Regions from separate parts of the Delftia sp. WY8 genome, predicted to be linked through region 1. Evidence: predicted binding sites of a transcription regulator. Region 1 holds the regulator's gene; each other region holds the start of a gene.

The links. Region 1 encodes FNR, which switches genes on or off when oxygen is low (the NO sensors DNR and NnrR bind a similar motif). Its sites were predicted from a motif close to TTGATNNNNATCAA; they were not measured.
Region 2: the regulator FNR is predicted to act here: its motif matches at 2,364-2,377, upstream of G4D77_RS29350 (COX15/CtaA family protein).
Region 3: the regulator FNR is predicted to act here: its motif matches at 1,579-1,592, upstream of G4D77_RS18380 (hemerythrin domain-containing protein).
Region 4: the regulator FNR is predicted to act here: its motif matches at 1,901-1,914, upstream of G4D77_RS13375 (type IV pili methyl-accepting chemotaxis transducer N-terminal domain-containing protein).

The regions. Positions count from the first base shown of each region.
Region 1 is NZ_CP049795.1:1,079,367-1,083,571, reverse strand. It holds gene ccoG (cytochrome c oxidase accessory protein CcoG) at 1-663, shown strand, start outside; gene G4D77_RS04850 (FixH family protein) at 721-1,035, shown strand; gene G4D77_RS04845 (hypothetical protein) at 1,217-1,504, shown strand; gene fnr (fumarate/nitrate reduction transcriptional regulator Fnr) at 1,586-2,305, opposite strand; gene hemN (oxygen-independent coproporphyrinogen III oxidase) at 2,467-3,849, shown strand; gene G4D77_RS04830 (sulfite exporter TauE/SafE family protein) at 3,855-4,205, shown strand, end outside.
Region 2 is NZ_CP049795.1:6,418,397-6,422,601, reverse strand. It holds gene cyoE (heme o synthase) at 1-906, opposite strand; gene G4D77_RS29350 (COX15/CtaA family protein) at 903-2,093, opposite strand; gene G4D77_RS29345 (hypothetical protein) at 2,616-2,837, shown strand; gene G4D77_RS29340 (hypothetical protein) at 3,038-3,220, shown strand; gene G4D77_RS29335 (hypothetical protein) at 3,217-3,471, shown strand; gene G4D77_RS29330 (hypothetical protein) at 3,571-3,852, shown strand; gene G4D77_RS29325 (class I SAM-dependent methyltransferase) at 3,889-4,205, opposite strand, start outside.
Region 3 is NZ_CP049795.1:3,984,539-3,988,743, reverse strand. It holds gene G4D77_RS18390 (SDR family oxidoreductase) at 1-323, shown strand, start outside; gene G4D77_RS18385 (MarC family protein) at 337-984, shown strand; gene G4D77_RS18380 (hemerythrin domain-containing protein) at 1,018-1,518, opposite strand; gene G4D77_RS18375 (hypothetical protein) at 1,773-2,360, opposite strand; gene G4D77_RS18370 (CsbD family protein) at 2,506-2,724, opposite strand; gene G4D77_RS18365 (ABC-type transport auxiliary lipoprotein family protein) at 3,248-3,916, opposite strand; gene G4D77_RS18360 (MlaD family protein) at 3,930-4,205, opposite strand, start outside.
Region 4 is NZ_CP049795.1:2,902,780-2,906,984, forward strand. It holds gene G4D77_RS13375 (type IV pili methyl-accepting chemotaxis transducer N-terminal domain-containing protein) at 1-1,867, opposite strand, end outside; gene G4D77_RS13380 (ChaN family lipoprotein) at 2,029-2,913, shown strand; gene G4D77_RS13385 (putative bifunctional diguanylate cyclase/phosphodiesterase) at 2,917-4,205, opposite strand, start outside.

The DNA of each region.
Region 1 (4,205 bases):
ACCAAGAAGGTTGACTACAAGGCCCAGGGCCTGGGCGACTGCATCGACTGCAAGATGTGCGTGCAGGTCTGCCCCGTGGGCATCGACATCCGCAACGGCCTGCAGTACGAATGCATAGGCTGCGGTCTGTGCATAGACGCCTGCAATTCCATCATGGACAAGATGGAGTATCCGCGCGGCCTCATCCGGCTGACCACGCAGAACGCCATGGCCGGCATGTGGCGGCGGGCCCAGGTGCTGCGCCGCATCTTCCGTCCGCGCGTACTGGTCTACTCGGCCGTGCTGATCGGCCTGAGCATGGCCATGATCGTGAGCCTGGCGCTGCGCCAGTCGGTCAAGGTCGACGTGATACGCGACCGGGCATCGCTGTCGCGCATCGTCGCGGGCGGCAAGCTGGAAAATGTCTACCGCCTGCAGATCATGAATGCCACCGAGCAGGCCCAGCGCTACCGCATCAGCGCCCATGGCCTCGACGGGCTGGAGCTGGCGTCCGAGCAGGAGGTAGAGGTCGGCCCTGCCGAGACGCGCGGCATTGCGGCGCGGCTGCAGATTCCCTACGGTTCCGCCGAGCCGGGCTCGCACACCGTATTCTTCGATATCGATGCCGTGCATTCAGGCGCGGGACGCGCGTCCGAAAAGGCCGTCTTCCTGGTGCCCCGGTGATATGTCTGGCCGGCGCCGCCCAGGCTGCGCCGGCTGTTTGAAAGAAAGAGGTTATCCATGTCTTCCAGTCCCGCAGTCTCCGCGCCCGCCACGGCCCCTTCGCATCCGGACGCCGGCAAGCCCTGGTGGAAGTTCGCCCATGTCTGGCTCGTGGTGGCCGGCCCGGCCGCCGTCGTGGTGGCTGGCGTGGTCACGGCCGTCATTGCGATCAATGGCGCCGATCCCGTGATCGATCCTGACTATTACCGCAATGGCATCACCATCAACGAGCGTGCCGATGGCGTGCGCGAAGTGCCCAAGAGCCTGGCGCCCGCGGTCACCGGCCGCAACCACGCGGCCACGCCCGCGCAGGACCATCCCACGGACCGCTGAACGCAGGAAAATGCCGTGCACAAGGCCGCAGTCGCGGCCTTTTTGCATGGTGGATGGCATCTCCAGCATGCGCGAGGGCCAAGGGTTTCCTACAGGCAGTGCAGGGTGCGCAGGGCTTGGCACGGTGCGCGGGCGGCGCGCACAATGAAAGCCACCCCTCGACAGCTCAAGGAGATCGCTGATGTTGGCCCAACGCTGGATGTGGATTGCCTGGCCGGCCTTTCTGGCCGCCGCCGTGATGGAGATGCTGGTATTCGCCTTCGTGGACCCGCTGGAGCTGCACTGGCTCGGCGACCTGGGCTGGTCGCGGCAGGGAATCTACACGCTGGCCTTCTTCGCCTTCTGGGGCGTGACCATGCTGTCCAGCCTCATGACCACCATGCTGGGACGCTCCACGCACGATCTCAACGACGGCGTGGTCTCCGAGCCGGACCCAAATCTGGCCATGCAGGGCCTGGGGCGCGATTGAACCTGCGTGCACTGCAATGGCAATGAACAAGGCCCGCGATCGCGGGCCTTGTTCATTGCCGGGGGGCGGGGCCTTGCGGCCTCACTGGCACTGCTGGCTGTTGACGATGCGCTTGAGCGCGTCCGTGTCCAGGATGCGCAGATGGCGCTGGCGCACCTCGATGATGTTTTCTTCGGCAAACTTCGAGAAGGTGCGGCTCACCGTCTCCAGCTTCAGGCCCAGGTAGCTGCCGATTTCCTCGCGCGTCATGCGCAGCACCAGTTCCGACTTGGAAAAGCCCCGGGCGTGCAGGCGCTGCACCAGGTTGAGCACGAAGGCGGCCAGGCGCTCCTCGGCACGCATGCTGCCCAGCAGCAGCATCACGCCGTGCTCGCGCACGATCTCGCGGCTCATGACCTTGTGCACATGGTTTTGCAGGGCCGTGACCTCGCGCGACAGGTCCTCCAGCTTGTCGAAGGGCATGACGCAGACCTCGGCGTCTTCCAGCGCGACCGCATCGCAGGTGTGGTGGTCGTTGACGATGCCATCCAGGCCGATGATCTCGCCGGCCATCTGAAAGCCCGTGACCTGGTCGCGCCCGTCCTCGGTGGCCACGCAGGTCTTGAAGAAGCCCGTGCGGATGGCGTACAGCGAGGTGAAGGACTCACCGTTGCGAAACAGCAGGCCGCCGCGCTTGACCTTGCGGCGCGTGGCCACGATGTCGTCGATGCGCTGCATCTGCTCGGCATCCAGGCCCATGGGCATGCACAGCTCGCGCAGGTTGCAATTGGAACAGGATGCTTTGATGGTCTGAAGGTTCATGGAGTAAACATCAGCGGCGCAGCAGTGCGCCGGCGGTGACCTCGTGGATGGCGATGAGTTGGATCAAATTGTCGCAGCACTGCCGCGAACAACTCTTGATATGAGTCAAGGACGCGGCCAATGGGCTGCGGCACAGTGGACGACATTAGAGGAAAAAACCCATGACCGCTGTCACCCCAGAGCTGCTGCGTCGCTTCGACGTACCGGGGCCCCGATACACCTCGTTCCCCACGGCCGATCGTTTCGTGGAGGCTTTCGGTGCTGAAGACTATATCCTGGCACTTGAACACCGCAAATCGAGTACCGCAGCGCGAGCCATGCCTTTGTCGCTGTATGTGCATGTGCCGTTCTGCGAGTCGCTGTGCTACTACTGCGCCTGCAACAAGATCGTGACGCGCCACCACGATCGCGCTGCCGTCTACCTGGACTACCTGGCGCGCGAGATGGCCTTGCACACGGCCCATTGCGGCAAGGGCCAGGCCGTCAGCCAGTTGCACCTGGGCGGCGGCACGCCCACCTTCTTCTCGGACGATGAGCTGCGCACGCTGATGGCCCTGCTGCGCGAGCATTTCAAGCTGGAGCCGGGCGGCGAATACTCCATCGAGGTCGATCCGCGCACCGTCAGCGTCGAACGCCTGGCCGTGCTCAAGGAGCTGGGCTTCAACCGCCTGAGCTTCGGCGTGCAGGACTTCGACGAACAGGTGCAGATCGCCGTGCACCGCGTGCAGCCGGCCGAGCAGGTGTTCGCGCTGGTGGCAGCGGCACGGCAGCTGGGCTTTGCCTCCATCAACGTGGACCTGATCTACGGCCTGCCCAAGCAGACGCCCGAGTCCTTCGAGCGCACGCTGGCCCAGGTCAATGCGCTGCGGCCCGACCGTATCGCGCTCTATGCCTATGCCCACCTGCCCGAGCGCTTCAAGCCGCAGCGGCGCATCGCGGCCGAGGACCTGCCCCAGGGCGCCGACAAGCTGGCCATGCTCTCGCGCTCCATCGCGGCCTTCATGGACGGCGGCTATGTCTACGTCGGCATGGACCACTTCGCCTTGCCCGAGGACGCGCTGGCCGTGGCCAAGCGCCAGGGCCGGCTGCATCGCAACTTCCAGGGCTACAGCACCCAGCCCGACTGCGACCTGATTGCGCTGGGCGTGTCGGCCATCGGCAAGGTGGGGGCCAGCTACAGCCAGAACGCCAAGACGCTGGAGGAGTACTACGACGCCATCGACGCCGGCCACCTGCCCGTGGTGCGCGGCCTGGCACTGTCGCGCGATGATCTGGTGCGGCGCGCCGTCATCATGGCCATCATGTGCCAGGGCGCCGTGCTGTTCGAGCCCATGGAGCAGGCCTGGCTGCTGGGCTTTCGCGAGTACTTCGCCCCCGAGCTGGCGGCGCTTCAGGACCTGCAGGCCAAGGGGCTGGTGCAGATCAGCGACGAGGGATTCCAGGTCACGCCCATGGGCTGGTACTTCGTGCGTGGCGTGGCCATGCTGTTTGACCGATATCTGCAGGCCGACAAAAACCGGGCGCGGTTTTCGAGGATCATCTAGGCCCCATGCTGTTGTCGCTGCTCTGGACCGCTTTGATCATGGGGCTCGTCGGCGGGCCCCATTGCCTTGCCATGTGCGCCGCGCCCTGCGGCGTGGTCACGGGCGGGGCGGGGCAGGGCACGGTACAGGGTGGTGGGCAGGTGGTCGCCGTCCATGGACTGCAAAGCCGGCTGTGGCTGCGCACGGCGCTGTTCCATGGCGGGCGGCTGGCCGGCTATGCCAGCCTGGGCGCTGCCTCGGCGCTGGCCATGGAAAGCCTGTCCTGGCTCACCAGCCAGACCACGGCGCTGCAGCCGTTCTGGACGCTGACCCATGTCGCCGTGATGGCCTGGGGCCTGGCCATGATGGTGCAGGCC
Region 2 (4,205 bases), 1.4 Mb from region 1:
TCAGCCCAGCCAGAGGTAGTGATCGATCAGCAGTGCCAGGAACAGCACGCTCAGATGCACCAGCGAGAAGCGGAAAGTCCTGCGCGACAGCTCGTCCGAGTAATTGCGCCACAGCGCGAAGGCATAGCCGCAAAAGCCCACGCTCAGCACCACGGCCACCACCAGGTACAGCCAGGAGCTCATGCCGTACATGAAGGGCAGCATGCAGGCTGCGAACAGGATCACCGTGTACAGCAGGATCTGCAGCCGCGTGTACTCGCTGCCATGCGTGACGGGCAGCATCGGCAGGCCCGACTGGCGGTAGTCCTCCACGCGGTACAGCGCCAGCGCCCAGAAATGCGGAGGCGTCCACAGGAAGATGATGAGAAACAGGATCAGCGCCTCGGGTCCGACCTGGCCCGTCATCGCGGCCCAGCCCAGCACGGGCGGCATGGCGCCGGAGGCGCCGCCGATCACGATGTTCTGCGGCGTGGCGGGCTTGAGGATCACCGTGTAGATCACGGCATAGCCCACGAAGGTGGCCAGCGTCAGCCACATGGTCAGCGGATTGGTGCACAGCAGCAGCACCAGCGCACCCAGCGTGCACAGGATGGCCGAGAAGGCCAGGGCCTGCTGGCTGGTCAGCTCCCCGCGCGCCGTGGGCCGCCAGGAGGTGCGCTTCATGCGCGCATCGATATGGCGCTCCACCAGGCAGTTGAAGGCCGCTGCGGCGCCCGCCACCAGCCAGATGCCCAGGCAGGCCAGCGCCATGTGCAGCCACTGGTCGGCGTTGGGCCAGCCCGGCACGGCCAGCACCATGCCGATCAGCGCGCAGAACACGATCAACTGCACCACGCGGGGCTTGGTCAGGGCATAGAACTGCGTCCAGCGTGAGGACTCGACACTCAGGGAAGCTTGTTTACTCATGCAATCTCTCCACGGGCAACCGGCAACCCGGCCCGCAGCGTGCCCGGGCGACTGGCCGCCAGGCACCAAACAATCACGGTCACCAGCGCGGCTGCGCCACCCGTATGCAGCACCGCGGCCACCAGCGGCCAATCGAGCACCACGTTCGACAGGCCTGTCAGCACCTGCAGCACCAAAAACGCACCCAGCACGCGGCGCTGCAACGCCAGTGCGGGCACTTCACCCAAACGCCACCACAGCCCGGCCAGCGCAGCCACCACCACATAGGCCGCCAGGCGGTGCAGATAGTGGATGGCCGTGAGGCCCGCAAAGCTGATGTTGCTGCCGTCCTGCAGCAGGCCCAGCGGACGCCAGATCTGCAGCGCCTGCGAAAAATCCATGGCCGGCCACCAACTGCCCTGGCAGGTCGGAAAACTGCTGCAGGCCAGCACCGCATAGTTGGTGCTGACCCAGCCACCCAGTGCCACCTGCAGCACCAGCAAGCCCAGGCCCAGCCACAGCAGAGCACGCAGGCCCGGGGAAATCACCGTTGCCTGCTGCTGGCGTGCCGCCCGGCTCAGCCCCACGGCGGGCACGCACAGCAAGGCCAGCAGGCCCGTGCCGCCCAGCAGGTGCAGGGTCACGATGGCCGGAAACAGCTTCATGGTCACGGTCCAGGCGCCAAAGGCACCCTGCAGGCAGACCCAGAACAGCGCCAGCGTGGGCCACCAGGGGCTCATGGCCCCCAGCCGTGCGCCTTCCACGCCTTGGGCGCCACCCGCCCTGCCCTGGCGGCGCGCACGCCGCCAGGCCATGATGGTCATGGCGATGATGAGCACGCCCACGGTGGTGGCCAGATAGCGGTGGACCATCTCTATCCATGCCTTGCCATGCGTCACCGGCCCGGTGGGCATGGCGGCCTGCGCCTCGGCAATCTGCGCGCGGGCGCCCATGGGGCTGGCGCTGCCATAGCAGCCCGGCCAGTCAGGGCAGCCCAGGCCGGAATCGGTCAAACGCGTAAAGGCGCCGAACAGCACCAGGTCGAAAGTCAGGAACAGCGTCAGCACCGACAGTGCCTGCAGCCGCTTGAGCGAGCCACCGTTGCGGTTGCGCAGCCACACCCAGGCCAAGGGTCCCAGCGCCAGCAACAGGCCCAGCAGCATCAGCTCCAGAACGGGGGCCAGATCGTACAGCGCCTGCTCGTTCACCTCCGCCCTCCGCAGCGCAGCGTCCACCGGACGGAACTGACCCCAGGCAAGCCGCAAGGCAATGCCACAGGCGCATCCGGTTGGCGACAGCAGAACTTCATAAATGAGAGCAATTTGACGAGAAGGCTCAGCCCCATGCGCGAGATTGGATCGCAGGCCGGGCCCACAGAGAATCAGGACATGCACCCAGATACAGGCTGCGGGACGGCGCCCCATGCACAAGGCCCGCCAAGCGGGCCCGGTCGCTGCAACTTTCAGAGCAGCATGTCTTTGATATGAAACAATTCTACTTGCCTGCGCACCACTCAAGCGCCCAAGCGCGCAGTGCCCCTAGACCGCAGCCAGCTTCTTTTGGCCGGCGTGGTGCGGCTTGGGCCGGGTGCACACGAATTTGCGCAGGGCACCGCCCGAGGCATCGGTGGCCCGGCTTTACACAACTGCTCAGATTCGCTCAGACTCAGACGCCCAGCGTTCCTTAGATTGACGCTTTTACTTGGGGACCGGCAACCGCCGGGTGAGGCCATGATTGCAGGACGCTCGTGGACTGTGCTTGATGGGCGCGGACACGAAATCGGGCGTGTCGAAGGCGATGAATTCGTCCGGTGCGGGACCAGGCTCATCTACCGCATCGATGGGCCGGCGCTGTACTCCATGGACGGCTCGGCCAGACTGATGGGCTTTATCGAAGGGACCGAGGTCAGAACCCGGCAGGGGCGGATCTTTCTCAAATTCCTCGCGCATTGAACTGCGCTGCTCTGATCTGCGCAGCACCGTGCGCATGCAGCGGCAAGCTTTCGGCCCCCTTCTGCGCCGGCCGATGACAATCTATATCAATTCATTCATAGCCAGTCGCTAAGACGCACAGATAATTGCCGGCATTCGTGTGAATTGTGAGAAGGGACCGGGCCACGTGCCACGCCCTTCGCATGCTGGAGGATTGGCAGATGAGCGCCCCGGAAATGGAGGCCATACAGGAGCGGCTGAAGAAGCTGCGGGCCGACGAGGCGCAGGTAGCCGAGCAGCTGGAACGGCTGCAGACCCAGAAGGCTGCGCTGGAGCACAGGCAAGCCATGATCCAGGGCGCCTTGGAGGTGCTGGAAGAGATGCGGCAGGAGCTGGAGCCATGAACCGCGGCAAGCCCGGTTCGTCCCCGTCCCCGTCCTCGTCACCGCCCGCCACTGCCCTGCCAACAACCCAGGACTGGCTGGAAAGAATTGCAGCCCTGGATGCCACGCAGCCGCCGCCTACCCCACCTCGTCCGCGCAACACCCGCAAAGCAGCGCGCCGCAAGGCGGTCACCATCGTGGCAAGGCTGGTGCTGCTGGTGCTGCTGGCCATCGCCCTGGCCGTGGCGGCGCAATTGATGTGGGTCAAGTAGCTGCCTGCGGTATACCCTCGCATCCTGGCGAAGTTCCCATATTGTTTGCATGCTCACTTGCGCCTAGCATGGAGGCACACTCAACGCAGTGGAGGTGTCATGGCCGATCCCGAAGAACCGCTGGAAATACGCTCAGAACGCTGGCAGTCGCTGAAGGGGCTGGACATCGCCTCCGTGGATCTGGGCCCCATCTGCGTGGTGCTCTTGCTGACGTTGATCTGCATGGCCGTGATGCTGCTGCTGGCCAAGTCCGGCGCCGAGCAGGTGCGGCAGGCCCAGCCATCGCCCCAGGCCAAAGGCCCTGCTCCCCGACCGCAACCGGCGCAGCCCGTGGCAGAACCCGCCCAGCAACAGACCTGGATACCGGCCTTGCGCACCTGAGCGCGGCAAGGCCGGTCCAGGCCGTAGGTAGCGCGTTCAGACCTTCATCGAACGTGTCGCAATGAAGGTCGGCACGAACTTCTCGATCACAAAACGGGCGTGGGGCTGCCAGTCCTCGTGGAAGCCCGTCAGCACAAGCCCCGCATCCAACTGCCCCCCGATCTGATCGGCCAGCGTATGGCCGAACACCAGGGCCTCGTTGCGCTCGCGCTTGGCCGCAATCGCCTCGGGCGGCAAATCCGCCACATCGGAATACGGCAGGCGCCAGGCGGGCCGCACGAGTCCTTGCTCGCGCAATGCAGGATCACGGTCCTCCACGAAGACCACCGGATTCCAGAAGCTGGACAGAAGAC
Region 3 (4,205 bases), 2.9 Mb from region 1:
GCATCGCTTCGCGGCTGGGCGCACCGGGCCAGTACGTGGACTATGCGGCCGCCAAGGGCGCGTTGGACGTGATGACGCTGGGCCTGGCCAAGGAAGTCGCCGCCCAGGGCATACGCGTGAACGCCGTGCGGCCCGGCTTGATAGAGACCGGCATCCACGCCAGCGGCGGACAGCCCGACCGCGTCGAGCGCCTGGCGCCCAACGTGCCCATGCAGCGCGGCGGCAGGGCCGAGGAAGTGGCCGACGCCATCCTCTGGCTGATGTCCGACGGCTCGCACTACACCACGGGCAGCCTGGTCGATATCTCGGGCGGCAACCTCTAGCTCCAAGGCAACCATGGACCTCAAACCGCTGATCACTTTGGTGGCCATCATCAACCCGCTGGCCATCGTCCCCTTCTTCATCCACTACACCGAGGGATTCAGCGCCCAGCAGCGCCAGCAGACCATTCGCACGGCGGCGCTGGCCTCGTTCTGCGTGATCGCGGCCTGCGCCATCATCGGGCTGCAGGTGCTGGACTTCTTCAACATCTCGCTGCAGAGCTTCCAGGTGGGCGGCGGCCTGCTGCTGCTGATCAGCGCGATGAACATGCTCAACGCCCGCCCGGCCGAGGAACGGCCCAACGCGCCCACGCTGGCGGCAGGCGCGGAAAAGGCCGCCATGGGCAACAGCATTGCCGTGGTGCCGCTGACGATTCCGCTGCTGACGGGGCCGGCCTCCATGTCCACCGTGGTGATCTATGCCGACCAGGCACGCACCATCTGGCAGCACCTGGCGCTGGTGGGCTATGGCGTGGTGGTGGCGCTGGTGGTGATGGTCTGCTTTTCGCTGGCCGACCCGATTGCGCGCGTGCTGGGCAAGACCGGCATCAACGTGATGACGCGGCTCATGGGCCTGATCCTCGCGGCCCTGGCCGTGGAGGTGATGGCGGGCGGGCTGGTGAAGATCTTCCCCATCCTGGCCTCGCCCGCGATCGTGCCCTGAGCGGGCTGGCTGGCCGATTGAAGGCCCGCCGGATCAGGCCGGCACGGCCCGCGCGCGGTCGACGCTGCCGTCGCATGCACCGCCGCAGCCCGTGATGGGCTGCTCGGGCAAGGCCTCGGGGTGGGCCAGCGAGCCCGTGGCGGGATCGAAGCCCGCGCTGCGCAGATGCAGGGCCAGCGCCGCATCCATGGTCTGCGCATGGTGCACGAACCAGGCCGCCAGCTCGCCCGCCATGCTGCGGATCACGGCCAGATCCCCCGCTGCCGCCTTGGCCGCCCCCTCGCGCATCACCTGCAGCACTACCTTGTGCTGCAGGCTGTGGCAGTTGGTGCTGGTGAACCGCGTGGACTGCATCCAGCGGTCTTCCTGGTCGAAGTGCACTTGCGTATGCGCGATCAGCTCATCCCAGCGCACGCACAGCTGCGCATCATCGGCCGCCTCCACCTCGGCCAGCAGCAGCACGAACTCCTGGTGCACCTCGTCCATGGCCGGCAACTCCAATGCCAGCGCTCCGCTCCATTCCAGCACGGCCATATGCTTCTCCTGCCTTCATCATGAAAGACTGCAGCTTAGGAACAGCACCGCCCAACCCGTTTGACCCACATCAGCCAACCCGAAAACAGCAAAGCCCCGCGAGCGGGGCTTGGTCAAGGCGGATAAAACTGGCGCGGCCAAAAGGCCAGGGGCACCGAGCAAGAGCCGCCTCGCGGCGAAGGTGCCGTCCCCCTCCCTTGCGAAGCAAGTAGAGAGGGGGAAGGCGCGCAGCGCCTCAGGGGGTGCCTACCAGCTTACTGTCCATATTTACGCTTGGCATCCGCCACGCAGGTGTCCTTGGCGTCACCGCTCATGGTGTCGCAACGGGCCTTGGCAGCCTTGTAGTCGGCTTCGCGGGTTTCCTCGGCAGCGTCCTTGCGGGTCTCGGCCACGTTGGCGGCCTTGGCGGCAGAGTTGGCGGCAGGTTCGGCCTGGGCCTTGTTCACCTTGGCGGCTTCGACGGCACGCACATGGGCAGCCTTGGCATCCTTCACGCAGACGTCCTTGGCGTCGCCCTTGAGGTCATCGCACTTTTCCTTGGCGATGTCGTAGTCCGCATCAGCCTTGGCCTTGAGTGCCTTTTCGCTGTTCTTGGGCGAAGGATTGCGGCGCGATTCCAGTTCAGCCTTGGCGACGTTTTCCTGGCCCTTGGCCTGCTTCTCGCAGACGTCCTTGGCGTTGTCCTTGAGCGGCTTGCACTGTTCCTTGGCAGCCTTGTAGTCGGCCTCGATCTGGTTCTTGGCGGCCGTGTGCTCGGCATTGGTCATGGCCATGGCGCCGGAGGCCATCAGGCCCAGGGCGACGGCGGACAGCATGTGGCGAAAGCGTTGCGGTGTTTGCATGATGGAACTCCTTGTATTTGTACTGAGGTGGCCCTTGATGCCTGCGGCGGCGGGCCTTGGGTGCATGCCCTGGGGGCATGCCGGCTATCGAGGAGCGGATGGGGGCGCCGGCCAGGGCGACCAGCCCATCCGCAGTCCACCCTCGTCAGTCTTCGAAGCGGAAGTCGGGGTTGCGCTTTTGCCAGTCGGTCAGCTGCTTTTCGGCAGCGTCGCGGGCCAGGCCCTGGCGCTCCTGCAGCTTGCCCAGGAATTGCTCGCGCTTGCCGGCGATCACGTCCAGATCGTCATCGGTGAGCTTGCCCCATTGCTCACGGATCTTGCCGGTGAATTGCTTCCAGTTGCCCTTGATGCGGTCTTCATTCATGGCTTGTTCCTTTCAGTGATGTTGAAGTCGTGCCGTGCAATCAGGCCTTGTTTTTTCAAAGCCGCGATCTGCATCAGCGACGGTTCCACTGTAAAAAACCTGCGCGCCGCGCGCCGTAGTCTGGACCTAGTGTTGACGGTCGTCCCAGGGGCAGCCGAGACGGTGGGATCGGGACTACAGCCCCTGACGGACGCGCGGGAAGCGCTGGGTCAGGCGCGGCCCGCCCCTGCCCTGAGTACCCAGCCTTTTCCCCGTATGTCCGCACCTGCGCCGTGGCGGTTGCGGGGTTGCAAGCCTGCCGAAGGACAGGCTTGCTTCGTGATCTGACCTTTCTTGGCGAATCAAGAAAAGGGCAGTCGGCTGCCGGGCCGAGACCCGGCCTCGAAAAGCAACCATCCGGCAGGGGCAGAAAAAGTCCACTTGCTTGCAGAGCCAGTTGCCGAAAACAAAAAACGGCCAGCGGATGCAATGCACCCACCAGCCGTTCTCAAGAGAATGGATGGGCTGGAAATCCAGCAGCCGCTCAGTGCCCCTGCTGCCCCAGCCACGCATCGATCTGCGCAATGGCCGCATCCGTGGCCTTGGCCAGGGCCTGGGCGCCGCCCGCCGCATCGCCCGAAGCTGCAGGACTGCGCACCTCGAACACCTTCTGTCCGAGCAGTCGGTCCACGGCACCGCTTTGCTCGACCAGGGTGGCGCGCAGGCGCACCACGCCGGCACTGGAGCCGGGCGCGTCAAAGACCTGGCTGAACTCTTCGATGTCCACGCGCAGCAGCGTGGGCACGGCGCCTTGCAGGCGCGGCTGGGCCACGCTTTCGCTGCTGGCCAGCACGGGGCGCTGCAGGCCCAGTTGGCTGCGCAGGCGCTGCTGCAGCAGCAGTGCAGGAGGCTGGCTCCAGCGCGCCAGCTGGTAGGGGCGCAGTTCCTGGCCGTTGGCATAGGCCAGGCGGTAGAACATGGCCGTGCTGCCGTCGGACAGGGCGGGGGCCTCCACATCGGCCAGCGCCAGCGGCGTGCGTGCCTGCGGGGCTGCGGATGTGGCGGACTGCGCGGGCGTGGACAGCGGCGCCAGGCCGAAGTCATAGCGCGCGGGCTGGGCGGGGGGCTGCGGCAGGGCCGAGCAGCCGGCCAGCAGGATCAGGGCGGCGGCCAGTCCAGCGCTGGCCACGGCGGTCTTGCGAGATGGGGACATGCGGGTTCCTCGGTCAGGGCTGGGTGGCTGCAGACGGGGCGACGAAGCCGGGCTCGCCCGGCCCCGGACGGGCCTGGCCCGGCCCGTAGATCACGGCCTGCGGGTTGTCGCTGAAGCGGCTGGCCGCCGTGCCCATCTGGCGCGCGGCGCGCGAGACATCATCGGCCGCTCGGTTGGCGTGCGGCACCGTGCTGCGGCCCAGCGAATCGGCCATGCGGGTCAGTGCGCGCGTGCTCTGGGCGATCTGCTCCAGCGGCCCGTCCTGCGCGTTCACGCGGCGCACGGTCTG
Region 4 (4,205 bases), 1.8 Mb from region 1:
CCCCGGCCGAGGCCGACGGCGGCAGCTCGATCAGCACGCGCGTGCCCTCGCCGGGGCGGGAGTGGACATGGACCAGCGCCTGGGCCAGCAGGGCGCGCTCGCGCATGATGCCCAGGCCCACATGCAGCGAGTCCGGCGCCACGTCGGCGGGGACGAAGCCGCAGCCGTCGTCGCTGACCTCGAAGCGCCAGGGGTGGCGCCCCACGCGCAGCTGCACATGCCTGGCACCCGCGTGCTTGCGCACGTTGGACAGCGCCTCCTGCACCATGTGCAGCACCTGGATCTGCACATCGGGCGCCAGCGGCAGGCCCTGGCCCGTCATGCTCAGCGAGGTGGCAATGCCCGTCTGGTGCTCGAACTTGGACAGCGTGGCGCGCAGCGCGGCCTCGATGTCCTCGGCGCTGGTGCGCGTGCGGAAATGCACCAGCAGCTCGCGCACGTCGGCATAGCATTCGCGCACGCCCACTTCCAGCTCGCCCAGGCTGCGGTCGCGCGCCTCGTCGCGGCCCTTGGCCACGGCGTCGCGCAGCAGCTGGGTCTGGATCTTGAGAAAGGCCAGCGACTGGGCAATGGAGTCATGCAGCTCGCGCGCGATCAGGCCGCGCTCCTCGGCCACGGCGGCTTCGCGCTCCAGCGCCGTGGCGCGCAGGCTTTCCATGGCGCTGGCCAGGTGGCGCGCCATGGCGGACAGCAGGTCGCGCATGTCGTCCGTGAGCACCACGGTGGAGCGAAAGAACAGGTTGACCTCGCCCAGCAGGCGCTGCTGCAGTTGCACGGGGATGCTGACCACGGTCTCGAAGCCGGCCTCGCGGCAGTGGGGCAGCTGCAGGTCGCTGGCCTGGGTGATGGGGATCACGCGCAGCCGCGCCTGCTCGCGCGGCTGGCCGCACAGGCAGGCGCCCGTGTGCAGGCAGTGCTCCTGCACCGACATGGACTGGGGCAGGCCGTCGCCGGCCAGCAGCACGTAGCGCTCGTTGGCCTCGTCGGACCAGCGCACCGTGGCCGCATCGGCCTGGGCTGCCACACGGATCTGGCGCACGAACCCTTCGGCCAGGGCCTGGAGGCTGGCCGCCTCGGAGGCCTGCACGCTGACCGCGTACAGCGCCTGCAGCTGCTGGTGCTGCACGTTGAGGCTGGCGGTCTTCTCGCGCACCTTGTCCTCCAGCTCGGCGTGAGAGCTTTGCAGCGACTGGGCCATGAGGTTGAAGCCGGCCGCCAGCTGGCCGAACTCGTCGTCCACCTCCACGTTCATGCGCGTGTCCAGGTGTCCGCGCCGCATGCGCTCCAGCGCCGAGCGCAGCTGGCCCACGGGATGCAGCACCAGCCAGTAGCTGGTGGCCATGAAACTCACGGCCGCGATGATGGCCAGCGCCATCAGACACATCTGAAACAGGTGCAGGATGGCCGTCCAGCGCGAGAGCCGGTCTTCGATGGCTTCGACAAAGCCGTCCACCTCGCGCACGAAGGCATCGGCGCTGCCCATGATGGCCTGCGCATCGACATGGTCCTCGGCCTGCCACTGCGTGCGCAGCGCACTCCAGTCGCCGCGTATGCGCTCGTAGCGCGCGCTGACCGCATCGCTCCAGGGCACGAACAGCGGCCGCGACATGTCGCCGCTGCGCAGCAGGTCCAGGCTGGCGTCGAACTGCCGTGCGCGCTCCTGCCACTGCGCTGGCGCCTCGTTCTGGCGCGCCATGGCCATGCGCACCATGCTCATGCGCAGCCGCCCGGCCTCGTTCACGGCGGCCGCGCCGCCCTCCAGCTGCCAGGCCACCCACAGCGTGAAGCCGATCGATGCCACGGCCGCCAGCAGGCAGGCCGCGCCCATGAGCAGCAGCTTGGTCGAAAGCGAGGGCTTGCCATGCATGGTCGCACTGTAGCCACGGCGCATTTGCGCGTCTTGACCTGAATCAAGCGTCACCCGTTTGCGCCGTGCCCCCGCCCCGATTCCTAGGATCCTTTCAACTGCCCCCAATGCCCACAGGGCCTATGGGGGCCCCGGGCAAGGCCAGTGTTTAGCATGGGGCCATGCAAGTCCGCTCCATCCCCCGCCCCTTCATCCGCACCCCGCGCCTTGCCGGCCTGGCAGCGGCCGCATGGCTGGCGGCAGCCCTTGCCGGCTGCGCCAGCTCCTCCGCCCCGGCGCGGGACTGGACGCAGCAGTTGCAGCGCTGGTCAGACGCGCCCATCGTGCTGCTGGGCGAGCAGCACGATGCGGCGGCCCACCAGGCCTGGCAACAGGCCACGGTGCAGCAGCTGGCCACGCAGGAGCGCCTGGCCGCGCTGGTGATCGAGATGGCGCCGCGCACGGGCTCCACGGCCAGCCTGGCGCGCGATGCCTCCGAGGACGCTGTGCAGCAGGCCCTGCAATGGCAGGACGCCGCCTGGCCCTGGCCGCGCTACCGCGGCGTGGTCATGGCCGCCGTGCGCGCAGGCGTGCCCGTGCTGGGCGGCAACCTGCCCCGCGCCGACATGAAGCAGGCCATGCGCAACCAGAACCTGGACACCCACCTGCCGCCCGAAGCCTGGCAGCGCCAGCTCGACGCCATCCGCGAAGGCCACTGCGGCCTGCTGCCCGACACCCAGCTGGCGCCCATGGCCCGCATCCAGCTGGCCCGCGACGCCAGCATGGCCGAGGTGGCCAGGGCCGCAGTCAAGCCCGGCAAGACCGTGCTGTTAGTGGCCGGGCGCGGCCACGTGCTGCGCGGCGTGGGCATTCCCACCTGGCTGCCCGAGGCCGCAGGCGCCAAGGTGGCCGTGGCGCAGGCGGGGGAGACATCGGTGGCGCAGGCCTCGGATGTGGATTGGCTGCAGAAGACGGATGCCCTGCCCGCCAAGGACCACTGCGCCGAGCTGCGGGAGAAGTTCAGGAATCCGCCGGCGCCGCGGGCGGATGCGGGTCGGGTGGACTGAGCTTCACCCCTGCACGGCCCACATTCCCTCGTTGCCCGAGACCCACTCGCCGAACGCCTGCGCAGGCATGGGCTTGCTGCACAGATAGCCCTGGAAGAAGTCGCACCCCTTGCCGCGCAGGAATGCCAGCTGCTCGGCCGTCTCCACGCCCTCGGCCAGCACCTTCAGCCCCATGGCATGCCCCAGCGCGATCACCGACCCGCTGATGGCCATGTCGTCGGCGCTGTGCGGGATGTCGCGGATGAAGCCCTGGTCGATCTTGAGCAGGTCCAGCGGGAAGCGCTTGAGGTGGGCCAGCGAGGAATAACCGGTGCCGAAGTCGTCGATGGCCAGCCGCAGGCCCTGGGCGCGCAGACGGCGCATGACGGCCAGGGCCTCCTCGGGGCGCTCGGCCAGGGCGCTTTCGGTGATCTCCAGCTCCAGGCAGTGCGGGGCGAAGCCCGTGGCGGCCAGCGCGTCGGCGGTGGCACCGGCGATGTCGGTCAGCAGGAACTGGTGCAGCGAGACATTGACCGCGATGGTCATCTCCGGCAGGCCCTGATCGCGCCAGCGCTGGCCCTGGGCGCAGGCCTCGCGCAGCACCCACAGGCCCAGCGCGCCGATGACGCCCGAGCTTTCGGCCACGGGGATGAAGCGGGCCGGGGAGATGAGGCCCTCGTCCGGGTCCAGCCAGCGCACCAGGGCCTCGGCGCCCACCAGGCGGCCAGTGGCCAGGTCGATCTGGGGCTGGAAGTACAGGCGCAGGTGGCCCAGGTCTATGGCCTGCCGCAGCCGTGCCTCCATGGCCAGGCGCTCGCGCGCGGCCGAGGTCATGTCTTCCTCGAAGAAGCACCAGGCACGGCCGCTGCGCGACTTGGCGCCGTAGACGGCCGCATGCGCGCCCTGCAGCAGGTCCTGGGCATTGCCGGCATGGGAGGGGTACATGCAGATGCCCACGCTGACGCCGGCCATGACGGACAGGCCGTCCGGCGAGCTCCAGGGCTGGCCGGCCGCCGCGATCAGTTGCCGTGCACGGGCGATGGCGTCGCCGCGCTCGCTCATGCCCTTGCACAGCACGGCCAGTTCGTCACCGGCCATGCGACCTATGAGGTCCTGGGGACCCAGGGAATCGTGCACACGGGCGGCGATGTGGCGCAGCACCTGGTCGCCGATGGCGTGGCCGTAGCTGTCGTTGACGTCCTTGAAGCGATCGATGTTCAGCAGCATCACGGCCAGCGTGCCCTGCTCGGCGGCCGCCTCGGCCACGGCGTCTTCCAGCAGCGCTGTGAAGCGCACGCTGTTGGGCAGGCCAG